One region of the Bacillus sp. WC2503 genome, then DNA from elsewhere that is predicted to be linked to it. Evidence: a T-box and tRNA genes for the amino acid it is inferred to sense, from the RefSeq annotation. Region 1 holds a T-box; the other holds one or more tRNA genes.

Region 1 (8,160 bases):
TCCATCTTATTGGTTTGCAGTGCCTTTTATAAAATTATCTATCGTACTTGGATTTGGAAGCAAAGTATACGATTATATCGCTAACAATAGAAAACTTGTCCCAGTTGGACATTGCCGCGGTGGGGTTTGTGAAATCCCTTCAAAAAAATGAAAACGTCACTATCTTTCTTTTGCACCTATTAATAGAGCGTGATATGATGAATTTGGAATGAAAGTTGAAGGAGAGATACAAGATGTCAAATGCTTATGAAGAATACATGCGTCAAATGGTAATTCCAATGCGCCAAGAATTAGTGCGTTCTGGATTTGAAGAGTTAACTACAGAAGAAGCTGTTACAGAATTTATGGAGAATGCATCAGGTACAACATTAGTAGTTGTAAACTCAGTTTGTGGATGTGCAGCTGGTTTAGCGCGTCCATCAGCAGGTCAAGCAGTTGTTCGTGCTGAAAAACAACCTGATCATCTTGTAACTGTATTTGCAGGTCAAGATAAAGATGCTACTGCAAAAATGCGTGAATACTTCGGAGAAATCCCTCCATCTTCACCATCTATGGCATTATTAAAAGGAAAAGAAGTTGTTCACTTCATTCACCGTCATGAAATTGAAGGTGCAACTATGGACGAAATTATTACGAACTTAGAACAAGCTTTCGAAAAGAATTGCTAAAGAAGGGGGAGAGTAAATCTCCCTCTTTTCTTTATATAGAGGTGAAATAATGATAGTAACAACAGCAGGACGAACAAATAAAGAAATGACATCTTATGCAAAAAAAATAGCGACAGAATTAAATAGTTCTTTCGTTATACGTAATGATATACCTGTGCACAAACTGCATGAGAAATATGAACAAGATGTGCTTGTCGTAGGGAAGAACCGATTAGCTATTTACCCTGAAGGTACGGAAGAGTCGTTTTTCTTTCATCCAAACTCAGCAATGTTTCGTGTGAAAAGGTTAATGCGCGGAGAGCACGATCCGTTTGTACAAGCTGCTAAATTAGAGAGCGGAATGACGGTGTTAGATTGTACGCTCGGCATGGCATCAGATAGTATTGTAGCTAGCTATATTGTTGGTGAAAGTGGAAAGGTAACAGGACTTGAAGGTAACGAATATATGGCTTACATAATGGAAAAAGGTTTGCAAACATGGTCTTCATCAGTTGCTGAAATCGATAAGGCAATGCAAAGAATCCATGTAAAGCAAACAGAGCATTTCGCTTTTTTAACGCAATGTGAGGATAATAGTTATGACGTTGTTTACCTTGATCCGATGTTTGAAGAAACTGTCATAGAATCAGATGGAATTAAAGGATTAAAACACTTCGCTTTGTATCATGATATTACTGATGAAACAATTGCGGAAGCGAAGCGTGTGGCGAGAAAGCGTATTGTTCTGAAAGACCATTTCCGTAGTACTAGATTTGAAAAACACAATTTTCACGTATACAAAAGAAAAAGTGCAAAGTTTCATTTTGGCGTAATTGACCCTTGCTAATTGTTTGAAAAGATGTATAATAAGCAATAATTAATTAAATATACTGTCTGTGATGAAGAGAGTAGTCTTTTTCAGAAGGAAAGCGAGCTAGGGATGGTGTGAGCCTAGTGCGGAAGAAAAAGATGAAGCGCACTTCGGAGACGCTTCTTGAACGAATAGTAGAGTAAGCCGAGGTCCCCTGTCCTCGTTATAAACGGGAAAGTGGTTCGTAATGAACAACAAGGGTGGTACCACGGGTTAAAACTCGTCTCTTATATAGAGACGAGTTTTTTGTGTTTAAAAAAATAAGGAGGTTGTAGTATGGAATATAAAACACAGTTTGCGAAAAGTTTATCAAATATTTTTGTAAATGAATTAACGCAAAATCAAATTTTAGATTTAATCGAAACACCGAAACAAGATGAATTCGGAGATGCAGCGTTCCCATGTTTTTCACTAGCGAAGCAATATGAAAAATCACCAGCTATTATCGCAAAGGAAATTGCGGAGAAAGTAAATGATCCGTTCTTTACGAAAGTAGAGGCTGTTGGTCCTTATGTAAATGTATTTTTCAATCGTGAAACTGTAAGTGATGCTGTATTAAAAACGATTTTAGCTAAGAAAGAAGAATACGGTCAAAATTACTTTGGATGTGAAAAAACAGTAGTTATTGATTACTCATCTCCAAATATTGCAAAACCTTTTTCGATGGGGCATTTACGTTCTACAATGATTGGAAATTCACTGAAACATATCGCTGAAAAATGTGGCTATGAAGTTGTAGGAATTAATTATATTGGGGATTGGGGAACACAGTTTGGAAAGTTAATTACTGCTTATAAAAAATGGGGAAATGAAGCAGTAGTTAAAGAGGATCCAATCCGTGAATTATTTAAGTTATACGTTCAATTCCATGAAGAGGTAAAAGACGACGAAGAACTAGAAGAAGAAGGGCGTGCTTGGTTTAAGAAATTAGAAGAAGGTGATGAAGAAGCTGTTGAGCTTTGGAATTGGTTCCGTCACGAATCCTTAAAAGAATTTTCTCGAATTTATGAACTTCTCGGTGTAGAATTTACTAATTTTCAAGGAGAAGCTTTTTATAATAACTTAATGGAAGATTTCATTGGGATTTTAGAGGAGCATGAGTTGCTTGAAGAGTCAGAAGGCGCATTAGTCGTTAATTTAGAAGAAGAGGGAATGCCGCCTTGCTTAATTAGAAAATCAGATGGTGCGACTATTTACGCAACACGTGACTTAACGGCAGCGTTATATCGTCAAAACACTTATGCATTTGATAAAGCCCTATATGTAGTTGGCCTGGAACAAAGTTTACACTTCAATCAATTTTTCACTGTATTAAAAAAGCTTGGCTACAATTGGGTTGACGGCATGGAACATGTACCGTTTGGGTTCATTTTAAAAGACGGTAAGAAAATGTCGACACGTAAAGGAAGAGTTATTTTACTTGAAGAAGTACTTGAGGAAGCAATAGACCTTGCAAAACAAAATATTGAAGAGAAAAACCCAAACTTAAAACAGAAAGAAGAAGTAGCAAAGCAAGTCGGTGTAGGAGCAGTCATCTTCCACGATTTGAAAAATGAGCGTATGCATAATATCGAATTCTCATTAGAAAATATGCTGAAATTCGAAGGAGAAACAGGACCATATGTACAGTACACACATGCGCGTGCTTGCTCTATTTTAAGAAAAGAAAGTGTAGAATTTGAAACGTGTACGTTTGCATTAAAAGATGATCATAGCTGGAGCGTCGTAAAATTACTGAATAAGTTCCGACAAGTAATTGAAGCAGCCTTCAACAAAAATGAGCCATCAATCATTTCGAAATACGTATTAGATGTAGCACAATCGTTCAATAAATATTATGGAAATGTGCGTATATTGGAAGAGAGTAAAGAGAAAGACAGCAGACTGGCATTAGTTTATGCTGTGACGGTTGTATTAAAAGAGGGATTACGTTTGCTTGGGGTGGAGGCACCTGAGGAGATGTAACATAAAAAGGTGTACGTATCATAGTAGATATGTATACCTTTTTTATATTTATAGGAAAGGTATAAGCAAAAGTTTCATTTTTTTAAAACTAAACTTAACTTTTCTTTAAAGTATAGGAATGTCTTTATTAAATGGAGAATTGTAATGTTATATAAGGAGGCGTTAGGTTTGGAAACATACGACTGGAACAGTAAACTAACATATTTAAAAAATACAAGAGATTTATATTACAACGACGATTATGTAAGTTTTTTAGTAAATTCAGTTTGGAAGATTAATAAGCCCGTACATATCGTTGATTTCGGTTGTGGATATGGTTATTTAGGCTTAGTATTAATGCCGTTACTTCCAGAAGGTTCAAAGTATACAGGCATTGATAGTGGAGAAACATTACTTGCTGAAGCGAGAGAGTTGTTTCATCTACTTCCATATGAATCAGAATTTATTGAGGGGGATGCTACAGAAATTGAATTGAACGATAAATACGATATAGCAATCTGTCATGCTTTCCTATTACATATGAATACTCCAAAAATGATGTTAGAAAAAATGATACATGCAATTAAAAAAGGTGGTAAAATAATCTGTTTTGAACCACATTGGATTTCAAATATGTCTTCATATGTCTTAGATGGAGAGAATCAATCGGAAATTATTAAACTAGGTGCTTTGCAGAAGTTATTTGAAAAAGACGCGCAGAGAAACGGTAAAGATGGAAATATTGGCATGAAAATACCGATGTATTTAAGTAAATTAGGTGTGAAAAATATTGAGTGTAGAGTGAGCGATAAAGTGAACTTTTTAGACTCTAGTATGCATCACAATGATAAACACAGTTTGTATCATTCATTAAGAGAAGAGGGGATTGCGGACAACCCGGGTGATAAACAGCAATTTATAGAACGTTTAATGATAAGAGGATTAACATATGATGAAGCATTAGCTCAATATGAAGCAGAACTACGATTTTTTAAAGCGCTCCATATACATTCATCTTTAGTATATGCTCCGAATATGAAAATTACATTTGGTGACATAGAATGTTAAAAGGTAGCAATTTATTGAGGATTGACATTTTTTATCGATAAGTCGATATTCACCGTATAATCGCTGATATATTTGAATTATCGCCGATATAATTTCATGTACTGATTTTGGCCTTGAAAAGATAAGATCCTCAATTCACGTTATTCCATATAATTAAACAAAATACGAAGAAAAACAATCATTTTTACTATATTTTGTTATAAATTCGAATAATATTAAATAATACTATCCATTATAGGAGATTTTAGTTGAATACCTACAATATGATGTGTAAAATCTAAGCAAGTAGCAGTTTAAATAAATATTCGAGGTGAATGCATGCTAGATTTTAAGCAGTTAGAAGCTTGTTTGAAAGACAAGAGATTTGTAGATGGATTACAGGAAATAAATAATGAAATTTCATATATAAAAGAAACGAATACTTTATCCTATGTGAAGACTTGGCTTGCTAATATTCCTTCACATAAGGAGTTTGATATATTAATTCGCCTTACTGATGAAGGGCTTATGCACCAATACAGTTCATTCCTCATTCGCTACGCTTATAAAAAATTCCCAAATATGAGAACGCTCTCTTTATATTGTGATGAGTTAATTGATGAGCGAAAAATCCTTGAAGCAGAACAGTTGTTAAAAGACTCTTTAGAAGAGGCAGATAAAGAAGAAATAGATGACGATTTTTTAGCGAAAACATATTTTACTTTAGTACGATGTTTATTAGAAATGAAACGAAATGAAGAAGCGCTCATTTATATGCAAAAAGCAGAGGAGTACAGTACACGTGCGGTCTTTGATAAATGGGGCTACGTCTATATGCATACAGGTGAATGGGAGAAAGCAGAAGAACAATTTTTAGCTGGAAAGCAGCATAAAGATTGTGAAGAACTATCTACCTACTTATTATCACAGTTATATGCGAATAAAGGGGAACAAAAACATGCATTACAGTTAATTGATGATGCGATTGTAAAGTTTCCACAAGTACCATATTTTCATTTTGAAAAGGTAAAGTATTTATTAGATTTAGCGAAATATGAAGAGATGTTAGAGGTAATAGATAATATTAATAGTACGCTTCCTTATCATGCTTATGAAACTTACTTTGTACATTTACGTGCAGAAGCGTTGTACAAAATGAATAAACTTGTAGATTTACAACAGTTATTAAAAGAAGAAAAAAGTTTAAAAGGCTCTTTATATCATAATTTAGAAAAAAATCCAGATGGAAAAAAGGTTCACCTGCCGATAGTTCCAATTGTACAAAAGGATAATTATTGTGTTCCGACAAGTTTAGAAATGATGTTGCAGCTATGGGGAGAAAAACGTACACAAGATGAAATAGCAGAGTTTATTTTTGATATGACAGGCTCAAAGTTTTCCGATACGGTCTCTTATATTGAAGAGTTAGGCTATGAATATCGTTATTTTAAAGGGAATGAGGAAATTTATAAGATATTACTCGACCGAAAGATCCCCGTTTTATTAAGTATAGACATCGAACATGCTTCACATGTGCAAGTGCTATCAGGATATGATGATACGTTACAAGCTTTTTATGTTCAAGATCCAAACTTTATAGAACCAGTTCTTGTGGAATATAGTAAATTGCAAGAGAAATATCGTTATACAGGTTGTTTGGCGATCACGTTTGTTCCGAAAGAAAAGAAGGAAAAACTAGCATTTTTAAGTGAAGAAGAGAATCATTATTTTAAATCCATTTTCTCTCTTACAGATCATTTAGATGAACAAGATAAAGAGGGAATTAATAACTTAGTACAATTTTTAAAAGAGACGAGTGATAATCGGAATACGTGGTTATATACGATGAAACATTTAGATGTTGAAGTAGATAAAGAATTTATTTTATATTGTATAGAAAAGTTAATGGAAAAGTTTCCGAACTCGGATTTTGTTAAATTGCATGGTGCACAGTGCTTTATTCGTCTTCAAGAAATGGAGAAAGCTGAGCAAATGCTGGCAAGTGTTGAGAAGAAAAATAATCGTGCTTTATATCATTTGATAAATGGAAGATATGCATTTGAACAGGAAAGTTATATAGAAGCGATTACAAGTTTTCGTTCCTCATTACAATTGGACGCAGATCAGCCGATCGCCTGGAGTTTCCTTGCGTTATCTTATATGTATATCGATCAATCTGAAAATGCGTTGCAGTTTTCTCAAGTAGCTGTAGAACGTAGTCCAGAAAGGTTCACTTTAACGAATCACGGTTTAATATTAATAGATTTAGAAAGATATGAAGAAGCATATGAAATCTTTAATAATTTGTTAAGAGAATATAAAAATGAGGCGCATGTATGGTATGAACGAGCGAGATGTGCGCATCAATTAGGGAAATTACATTTAGCGATAAAAGGACTTAAAGTGGCGATTCAGTTAGATAGTAATGCGCCTTACATTTATACGAAACTTTCAGAGATCTATGAATCTGATTTGAAGGATGAGAAAAGCACAAAAGAAATTTTATTAAAAGGTATTGAGAATTGTGATGATAAGGCGTCTCTATATGTAAGATTAGGTGATTATCATTTTCAAAATGATAGTCTGGAAGAAGCAGAAACATTATATAAGCGTGCTTTAGAAGAAGATAATGAAGATGTTTATTCTCATTTCGGACTTACGCAAGTTTATATGGCAAAAGAGCGATATGATGAAGCGAAAGAATATATTCTTGGTCTCGAAACACAAATTGAAAAGAGCCAAGATTTCCTTATGAATGCAGGAATGGTTTTATGGGATGCAGAGGTTGAACTTGGTGGAAATGAAGATGGGTTTAAAGTAGCATTGTCTAAGTTAGAGAGTGGTATAAAGCAGAGTGAATATAATGTAGCAAGTGCGTTAGATGAATATGTGAATCGAATTAAAGGAACTGTATTTGTACAACGAGGTATAGCATTCTTAAGAACGTTACAAAAAGAAAGAAATGAAGTAAGTGAATACAGTTGTTATGCAGGTATTTTACATGAATCTATTGGACAGTATGGCCAAGCGATGAAAAGATATAATAAAGCAATAGAACAAAAGAAAACGGCATTGCCATATTACCGAATTGGTGAAACACTTATGGCATTAGGACAATTGACAGAAGCAAAACAAGCGTATGAAACATGTTTAGAGCTTGATGAAAACTTTTTAGGTGTACATTTACAACTAGCAGAAATATACGAAAAAGAAGAAGACCGTTTCAAAGAACAAATTCATATGGTTCAGGCGATGAAAGAAGAGCCTTTGTATATAAATATGGAATATTTGGCACAGCTTTCAGTAGAAATAAATCTTCAAGAAGAGTTGCTAAAGGAATTAGAACATCTAGCAGGCGAAGTACCCGAAATATGGCGCTTAGATGCGATTGCGTATGTGTATGGAGCGATGGATGAAATAGATAAAGAACAAGCACAGATTGAAGAAGCGCTACAATTAGATAGTGAGCATGCAGAAGTTCTATATCATTATGTAAAAGTATTAGTGAAAAAAAGAGATGCAAAAGCGATTGAAGTTGCAATGAAAGTAATACAAAAAGATGTAAATAATGAACGTATATTTGATGTTTATGTAAAAGCGGTAGAACAACATAAGAAATTGTCTAACATCCGGGATTTTCTTCATACATTA
Region 2 (9,478 bases), 2.8 Mb from region 1:
GAAGACCTACTTCCTCACCACAAGCTGTAAGCGTTGTATGAGGGAATTTGTTCCAGTAACCATCAAAATTAGGTTTCTTAGCTTGTGCTACAGCATTCCCATGAGTTTCTTCACGAAGTCCGAAACCGTCAAGAATGATTAAAGCTGTTGGCTTTCTCATTTTACCGCCCCCAGAAGACCTAAGAACGAAGCAGGCTCTAAGCTAGCACCGCCAACTAAAGCGCCGTCGATGTCAGATTGTGCCATATACTCTTTAATGTTTTCTGGTTTTACGCTACCGCCGTATTGAATACGAACAGCTTCTGCAGCTTCTGGAGAAACAGCTTCTGCAACAACTTTACGGATGTGCGCACATACTTCGTTTGCATCTGCAGAAGAAGATGATTTACCTGTACCGATAGCCCAGATTGGCTCATAAGCGATAACAGTTGCTTTAACTTGCTCTTCTGTTAAACCTGCAAGTGCTTTTGTCACTTGACCTGCTACTAGATCAAATGTTTTTCCGCTTTCGCGCTCTTCTAAAGTCTCACCACAACATACGATTGGTGTTAAACCATGTTCAAATGCTGCAAGAGTCTTTTTGTTTACTGATTCGTCTGTTTCAGCAAACATTTCACGACGCTCAGAGTGGCCAAGTACTACGTAGCCTACTTTTAAGTCGCTAAGTGCTACTGGGCTAATTTCGCCAGTGAATGCACCATTTTTTTCGAAGTGCATGTTTTGTGCACCTACTTGTAAGTCAGTTCCTTCAGTTGCTGCTACTAAGCGCTCTAAGAATAGAGCTGGAGAGCAAACTACTGCATCAACAGCTGAAGCTGCTGGGATTTGACCTTTAACTTCCTCTACGAAGCTAACTGCTTCAGATAGAGTTTTATTCATTTTCCAGTTACCTGCGATAATTGGTTTACGCATGCTTTGCACCGTCCTTTTTCTTTGGCTGCTACTTATTTGTCGTTAAGACAAACTACACCTGGAAGCTCTTTACCTTCCATGAATTCTAATGACGCACCGCCGCCAGTAGAAATGTGGCTCATTTTATCAGCCATACCGAATTTTTCAACAGCTGCTGCAGAGTCACCACCGCCGATAACAGAGTATGTATCTTCTGCATCTGCTAATGCTTGTCCTACTGCTTTTGTACCTTCTGCGAATGGAGTCATTTCGAATACACCCATTGGTCCATTCCATACAACAAGCTTAGAGTTTTTAATTACATCTGCATAAATTTCACGTGTTTTAGGACCGATGTCCACACCTTCCCATGTAGAAGGAATAGAGTCGATACCAACGATTTGAGTTGTTGCAGTTTCAGAGAATTCCTCTGTGATTACAACATCAACTGGCATGTAGAAGTTTACGCCTTTTTCTTTTGCAAGTTGCATAAATTCTTTAGCTAGTTCGATCTTGTCGTCTTCACATAGAGATAGACCAATTTCATGACCTAAAGCTTTAACGAATGTGTAAGCAAGTCCGCCACCGATGATTAAGTTATCTACTTTGTCTAATAGATGACGAATTACACCGATTTTATCTTTTACTTTCGCACCACCAATGATAGCTGTGAATGGACGTTCTGGGTTAGAAAGTGCTTTACCAAGTACATCTAACTCTTTTTCCATTAATAAACCAGATACTGCTGGTAGGTAGTCTGCGATTCCTGCTGTAGAAGCGTGAGCACGGTGAGCTGCACCGAATGCATCGTTTACGAAGATGTCAGCAAGAGCTGCAAATTCTTTCGCAAGTTCTGCATCGTTCTTTTCTTCGCCGGCATAGAAACGTACGTTTTCAAGAACTAATACGTCGCCTTCGTTCATTGCTGCAACCATTTCTTGTGCAACTGGTCCGAATGCTTCGTCTGCTTTTTTAACATCTTTACCAAGAAGCTCGCCTAAACGTGCTGCTACTGGAGTAAGACGTAATTCTTCTACTGCTTGACCTTTTGGACGGCCTAAGTGGCTTGCTAAAATAACTTTCGCACCTTGCTCTACTAAATATTGAATTGTAGGAAGAGCTGCACGGATACGAGTTTCATCTGTAATTTTGCCTTCTTTCATAGGTACGTTGAAATCAACGCGGCAAAATACACGCTTACCTTTTAAATCTACGTCACGAATTGATTTTTTGTTCATTGGATTTCCCTCCGACTACTAGTTAGGATTGACAAAACCCATTCAAAAGCTTAACACATTTGCTTCTAAAACGAAAGAAGAGAGAGAGGGAACAAACCCTCTCCCTCGTTTTGTCATTGATTGCTTATATACTTAAGAATTAAAGACCTTTAGAAGTCATGTATGCAGCTAGGTCTACTACGCGGTTAGAGTAACCAGTTTCGTTATCGTACCAAGAAAGTACTTTAACCATGTTACCTTCCATTACCATTGTAGATAATGCATCGATTGTAGAAGAAGCTGTACATCCGTTATAGTCGATAGATACTAATGGCTCTTCGCTGTATCCAAGGATACCTTTTAATTCGCCTTCAGCTGCTGCTTTGAATGCTGCGTTTACATCTTCAACTGTTACTTCTTTGTCAAGTTCAACAACTAAGTCAACAAGAGAAACGTTAGCAGTTGGAACACGTACAGCGCCACCGTTTAATTTACCTTTAAGTTCTGGTAATACTAATGCTACAGCTTTAGCAGCACCAGTAGATGTTGGGATCATGTTTTCAGCTGCTGCACGAGCACGACGTAAATCTTTGTGTGGTAAGTCTAAGATTTGTTGGTCGTTAGTGTAAGAGTGAATTGTTGTCATCATTCCGCGTTTTACGCCGAATTTTTCGTTTAATACTTTAGCGAATGGAGCTAGACAGTTTGTAGTACAAGAAGCGTTAGATACTACATTGTGGTTAGCTGCATCGTATTGTTCGTGGTTAACACCCATAACTACAGTGATATCTTCGTCAGAAGCTGGAGCTGAGATGATAACTTTCTTAACTGATCCACCTAAGTGTTTCTCAGCGTCTGATTTTTTAGTGAAACGGCCAGTAGATTCTACTACTACTTCTACTCCGTAGTCGCTCCATGGTAATTGAGCTGGGTCACGCTCAGCGATAACTTTAATTTCTTTACCGTTAACAACGATGCTGTTTTCGTTAGCAGATACTTCTGCATTTAAAGTTCCGTGAACTGTGTCATATTTTAAAAGGTGAGCTAATGTTTTAGCATCTGTTAAGTCGTTGATTGCTACTACTTCTACCTCAGAGTTGTTAAGAGCTGCGCGGAATACGTTACGTCCGATACGTCCAAATCCATTAATACCAATTTTAGTCATTTGAATTTCCTCCTTGGGGGATTATATTAAAGGGTAATACCCTTTGTTAATTGTTTTGCTGCACCTTCATCTGTAATTAGAATTGAAGTGTGCCCTTGCTTTATTACAGCCTGTATTGCCTTTGCCTTTGAAGAACCTCCAGCGACTGCAACAACGTGAGATACATTTTGTAAATCTTCAAGTTGCATACCAACTGTTCTTACTTTATGAACAACATTTCCTTGTTCATTAAAGTAGTAACCGAAAGCTTCGCCAACTGCTTCGTTTGCTTGAATCTTTAACCAATCTGCTTCCGAAGTACTTCTGCGACGTGCCATTGTTAACGCATCACCGATTCCATGAATGACGATATTGGAAGATCGAATCAACTCAAGAACTTCTTTCACGGAGGGCTCTGTCACAATAGACGCATATGCTTCGCTACTAACATGGTCTGGAACATACAATAAGCGATAATTACTCATCGTATTTTGCGCCATCTTGGCACAAATGGTATTGGCTTCTAATTCAACACCTTCTCCAATTCCACCACGTGCTGGGACAAATAGCATATGTAAATCTTTGCAATCAAGTTGCATCATGTCCGCAGCAGCAGCTAGCGTAGTTCCTCCAGCCACAGCAACGATATTATTCGCTGTCAGACGGTCTTTTATACAAGTCACACAAGCACGGCCCATCTCCAGTTTGACCCACGGCGATTCATCACTATCACCAGGGACAACGAAAACTTCATCCAAGTCTAATGTTTCCTTAAGTTGCTTTTCTAAAACCTTTAACCCGGAAATTTCTTTCATAAAGTCTTCCAAAGCAAGAACTAAAGCTGTTCCTTCTTCTGTCAAAGTCATTCCAGAAGAAGCGACGTGAACTAAGTTTTGTTCTTTCAAAACTTGAACTTCACTTCGCAATACTCGTTCTGTCATACCGAGACTTGCTGATAAGTTTCTTCTTCCAATCGGCTGCATGAGCCTAATGTATTGAAGAATTTGCATTCTCGTTTGCATAACAGGTAGCAGATCAGGTAATAATTTTTTTGTGTTCTGAATCCATGAGCGCATATCTTTTCTCCTCACTACATTGGTTCATTTTTCCCTCGTGGTCACTTTACGTCCCGTAGTGACATTTTGTGTCCCACATAGGTTAAAAAAATAATCCCTGCTACGTGTATTATTGTAACAGGAGATAGAAACTTATTCAACTCTTAACTGCATTCTTTATATAGTTTATTATGACACCTTTGTGAATGTTACCATATTCTACTTGTTTTCCGCCTATTTCTACAACCGGAATCATTAAATGATATTTTTCTAAAAGGTCATTATCTTCATATATATCTATTTCCTTGATTTGAAAAGAATATTCACATTGTACTTCTTGTAAAACTTGTTTCGCCTGCACGCAAAGACCACAATCTACTTTTGTATATAGTACAACTTTCATCTTCTTCACCTATCCGATCGTTTTTCGTAATGATGAAGCTGGGATATGCATTTGTTCTCTATACTTCGCCACTGTTCTTCGAGAAATAACAATTTCATGCTCTTCTTCTAATAATTTTGAAATCTTTTGATCTGAGAGTGGCTTTTTCTTGTTCTCTGCTTCCACAAGCGTTTGAATAAACTGTTTCACTCGCTTTGTTGAAACTGCCTCATCCTCTGTCGTCGAAACTGCATTACTAAAGAACGATTTCATCTCAAATAAACCGTGTGGTGTTTGCACATACTTATTTCTTGTTGCACGACTAATCGTAGACTCATGCACACTTAGCTCTTCCGCCACCTCTTTTAAAGCGAGTGGCTTCAAATACGCTGGACCTTCCCAAAAGAAATCACGTTGTTTTTCCATAATAATCGTCATCACTTGCAGAAGTGTTTGTTTTCTCTGTTTCAAACTGCGCATAATCCATTGCACATGCTGATACTTTTCTGAAACGTAAGATGCTACTTCACTTTCACTATTATTAAGAAGTGCACTGTACTCAGAGTGAATTTCAATTCTCGGCATATTTCTCTCATTCATCTGTAAAACGAGGCGATCGCCTTCTTTTTTCACTGCCATGTCAGGCACAATATACAGTGGTTTATCCGAAGAATACGCAAGGCCTGGTTTCGGCTGCAATGATGTAATACAGTTCACCGCCGATTGTAATTCTTCATTACTACACTTCAGCACATGAACGAGCTTTCGCCAATCCTTCTTCACGAAATAAGCAAAGTGCTCCTCTACAATATCTTCCGCTAATCCATCCCTTCTTTGTAAGCGCTTCAATTGTAAAATAAGACATTCCTGAATATTACGTGCTCCTACCCCTGCTGGCTCAAGTGATTGGACAATCTCTACAGAGCGATCGACTACATGAAGCGGTGCAGAAAGGAGGTCTGCTAACTCTTCATTCGTTTCTTGTAAATACCCATTTCCATCCATGTTCATAATAATGAAAGAAGCTACTTTTCGCTCTTCTTCTTCTATTTTATAATACTGTATTTGATTTAATAAATGTTGCTGAATCGTCATGGAATCCACACTGTAGATTTCCATCTGATTATCGACTTGTTTGCTGGTACTTTTACTTTTGTTAGAGCTCTTCTTCTCCCTCTCAAAACCACCTAACTCAATAAGGGGATTCTCTAACGATTGCTCATACAAAAACTCCGATAATTCTTGTACATTATACTGAAGCATTGTAATCGCTTGCCTTAACTCTTGTGTCATTGCCAAACGTAAGCTTTGTTCTTGTAAAAGACTTGCCTTCAAACTAATCTCCCCCTTGTTTCTATTGTACAATAAGTTTGGTAAAAGGAGAATCCTATCGCAGACACCCATTCCAAAATATTATTAATTTATATGTATTAATGAGATTTACAACTTACAACCGAAATTTGAATAATATTGAAAGAAAATAATAGTGCACAAAAATTAGAACCACATACTAATAGTAAATCTTATCACTAGATATAACAATAGGGAAATAAAAAAGAAGATAGAATAAAACTCTATCTTCTCGTGTATAAAACAATAAAATTTCATAGAAAACAACAAATCTTTAACTATAAATATTGAAAGAACTAAATTTATAACGTAAAATTTTCCATTATATACAACAATTAGAACGGGAGATGAATCATGCAAAAAATACTTCGAAGTATACCTTCATTAGGAGTTAACCTGGCATCATGTATCATTCTGCTAATCATGTGTTGGAGTATCTTTCAACAACAAGATTTGGCATTTAGTCCTTTTATCATCTTTGGGATATGTGCTTTCATCATTTTCATATATGCCCTCGTTTTCTTAACAAGAAATATAAGCACAAAAAAATACGTCTATACGATAAGCATCGTTTATCTACTGATATCTATCATAATTATTAAATTAGTCCCTTCGTCTCCAATTTCTGATTTTCAGTACATGTTGGATGGAGCTAAAGAATTAGCCGCTGGCAACATGAAAGCCATTAAGGATAATCAGTACTTCTTTTGGAATACTACTCAGTTGGGCTTTACAATTTACGAGGCACTTGTTCTTACATTAACCTCACATAGTTACTTTGCCTTACAGTTCTTGAATATTGTGTATACATTGCTAACAGGTTTAGCTATTTTTTACATAGCTAAACACCGATTAAACAATGAAACCTTCGGGCGATTTGGTTTCATTTTATACGTAACATCTATTAACTTATTTTTACTAGTCCCTGTGCTCACAAATCAGCATCTTTCTATGATGTTGTTTTCTTGGGGAACGTATCACCTATTAGCACGCGATGAAAATAAAAATTACATAAATATGGTTTTTGGTGGTCTGCTATTCGCTTTAGGAAATATTATTTATCCTATTGGGATCCTATTTTTAATAGCTGCCGGGCTTTTCCTTTTATTCTTTCACAGCAATATTTTAAAAAGGAATTTCATTTCTTCTATAACATTTATTTCTACATACTTAGTTATCTTATATACTTTAGCCTATATTCCTGTAATGCTTAATATTTCACATAACCCAATAACCAATGCGGATTCTGGCTGGAAATTTGTTATAGGCTTGAATAAAGAATCTAACGGCCAATATTCCTTAGAGGACTTCGCTAAATTAAGACAAAGTATTGTCGATTTTGATATAGAGGAACATAATCGAATTCAAAAACAATTAATTAAAGAAAGAACCGAAAATTTAACCGACCTTATCCCTCTTATGAACAAAAAAAATATTATTATGTGGGGTAGTCCAACAGATTCTTATGCATATATCCCTATAAATGATATCGCCAGAAATACTATCAACGATGTTTCATTTATAAAACTAGACTTTATACACTATGTATCGATTATGTTGCTGAGCATGGGTTCTGTCTTTATTTTTCTTTTCAGTTCTCCATTTAAAAATTTAAACATGAAGTATTTTCAAATTCTGATTATCGGTGCTTTTCTCATTTACTTAGTGACTGAAGTTCAAATTCGTTATCGCTATTTCTTCTTCCCGATCTTCATTATACTTGCAGCCTTTACTTTGCAATATATAATGAATTTATCATTATTTAAAATGAATAAAGCGCAATCTGGTTCAACGGCATCCACTGATTCATAACCCTTACCAATCTGGTATTTACGGGACAAACAATACAATTATGAATAAAAAAACCCCTAACTTACAACGATGTAAGTTAGGGATTTTTAACGCGCCCAGAGGGATTCGAACCCCCGGCAGACGTGGTACCGGAAACCACCGCTCTATCCGACTGAGCTATGGGCGCATGATTATAAAATACACTTCATTTTCTCTTCATAATAATAGCAATAAAAACCATTTAAATCAATAAAAACTCTTTGATAACACATTGTACATACGCTTTTTCCTGCATAAAAACGCCCCCTAATTTCTACATTTAGGAGGCAATTCTTAACCATCTTATTTATCTAGTTTCTTTTTAATCCCTTTTGGAATTTCATTTGGCTGTACTTCTTAGTATGTTTCAATATATTCACCTTTTGTTTTAACCTTTACATATGCCCCTTCTCTAAGTCCACGCGACGCATAAAACTTAACATCTCTTTCTTCACCCGAAGCGGATTAACCAGTAAATTTATAGTCTCCAGCTACCTCTCCAACTGTGGATAATCGGCCGGATTCTTTCGCTTTTACATATACAAAGTCTTCTTTCACAAGCGGATTATATCTATCAATCACCTCATTATGAGAAAAGCTTGCCACACCAATAACTAATATAAAAATTCCAATTAAACCCATTTTCCTCTCCTTAACATATCCTTTTAACTTGCTTTACATTCTTTATTCTATGAGAAAAAGTTTTTCCACTATCGCTTACCCTTACGTATTCATTACAAAATTGTAATCTACACGTGTAATACACCTAAATTTTCCAATCATAAATTCACCTCAACTCACAAATTATAAACTTTGAATTGATATTCCAAAGGGGGCTTCATTCAATGACTGTAATTACAAAACTAAAGCAAACTGTTTCTGGATTAAAAAGTGCACAAGCTAGCTTAGAGGGATTCGCTCTTGATACGGATAACCAACAAGCAAAGCAACTTTTCCAAACAGCTGCAGAGCAAACGCAAACTATTATTGATTCTTTAAACCCACGCGTTGAAGAAGTCCAACAAGAAGAACCACAATATTCACAGCAATAACCGAAAGTACCATTTCATCTAATGGTACACAATTTGAGAAAAAGGGTGATATGCAATCATCCTTTTTCTCACATTACATAATGCAGATAGAAATGGAATGATTATAATGCGAAAACTCGGAATCATAACCGCGTTATTTATGCTGCTATTCGGTTCACTTACCGGATGTGATAATAGCCCGTTAGATAAAAAGGTAAAGAAAGAAGAAGCGAAGCGAACAGATGAGAAAAAAGGTCCTAAATTAACAAAAATGAGTACAGAATCCTTTAATCAATCTATATCGCAAGACGCTAAGAAAAGAGCTCTTGCTATGGAGGGAATTATAGAAGCTACCGCAGTTAATACAAATTTAGATCTTTACATAGCCATCAAACCTGAACATCACGAAAGATTTGGTTTAAAACCTTTACGAAGTAAATTAAAAAAGAAACTAAGTGATGAAAATCCTACTTTTGATATTCATGTAAGTACAGACAAAAAGATCTTTATGCTCATAGAAGAACTTGAAAACAAAATTAAGAAAAAGAAAGTAAGTAACGACGGCATCAAAAAACAAT

Evidence for each region. The T-box of region 1 lies ahead of argS (arginine--tRNA ligase). A T-box ahead of a tRNA ligase gene usually reads a tRNA of that ligase, here a tRNA-Arg.
Region 2: it has a tRNA-Arg gene. The T-box ahead of argS (arginine--tRNA ligase) is inferred to sense a tRNA for this amino acid. The anticodon was not compared.

What each region holds. Positions count from the first base shown of each region.
Region 1 covers NZ_JBQYMD010000001.1:1,457,876-1,466,035, forward strand. The annotation lists gene ACUN26_RS07730 (thiol-disulfide oxidoreductase DCC family protein) at 1-151, shown strand, start outside; gene ACUN26_RS07735 (BrxA/BrxB family bacilliredoxin) at 234-668, shown strand; gene ACUN26_RS07740 (class I SAM-dependent methyltransferase) at 718-1,494, shown strand; T-box leader at 1,535-1,749, shown strand; gene argS (arginine--tRNA ligase) at 1,795-3,483, shown strand; gene ACUN26_RS07750 (class I SAM-dependent methyltransferase) at 3,628-4,530, shown strand; gene ACUN26_RS07755 (bacteriocin-processing peptidase family protein) at 4,849-8,160, shown strand, end outside.
Region 2 covers NZ_JBQYMD010000001.1:4,267,573-4,277,050, forward strand. The annotation lists gene gpmI (2,3-bisphosphoglycerate-independent phosphoglycerate mutase) at 1-160, opposite strand, end outside; gene tpiA (triose-phosphate isomerase) at 157-912, opposite strand; gene ACUN26_RS22120 (phosphoglycerate kinase) at 945-2,129, opposite strand; gene gap (type I glyceraldehyde-3-phosphate dehydrogenase) at 2,269-3,273, opposite strand; gene cggR (gapA transcriptional regulator CggR) at 3,300-4,328, opposite strand; gene ACUN26_RS22135 (glutaredoxin family protein) at 4,465-4,710, opposite strand; gene rpoN (RNA polymerase factor sigma-54) at 4,720-6,024, opposite strand; gene ACUN26_RS22145 (glycosyltransferase family 39 protein) at 6,394-7,851, shown strand; tRNA gene ACUN26_RS22150 (tRNA-Arg) at 7,942-8,017, opposite strand; partial or broken gene ACUN26_RS22155 (YxeA family protein) at 8,227-8,319, opposite strand; gene ACUN26_RS22160 (hypothetical protein) at 8,335-8,511, opposite strand; gene ACUN26_RS22165 (DUF1657 domain-containing protein) at 8,715-8,921, shown strand; gene ACUN26_RS22170 (YhcN/YlaJ family sporulation lipoprotein) at 9,028-9,478, shown strand, end outside.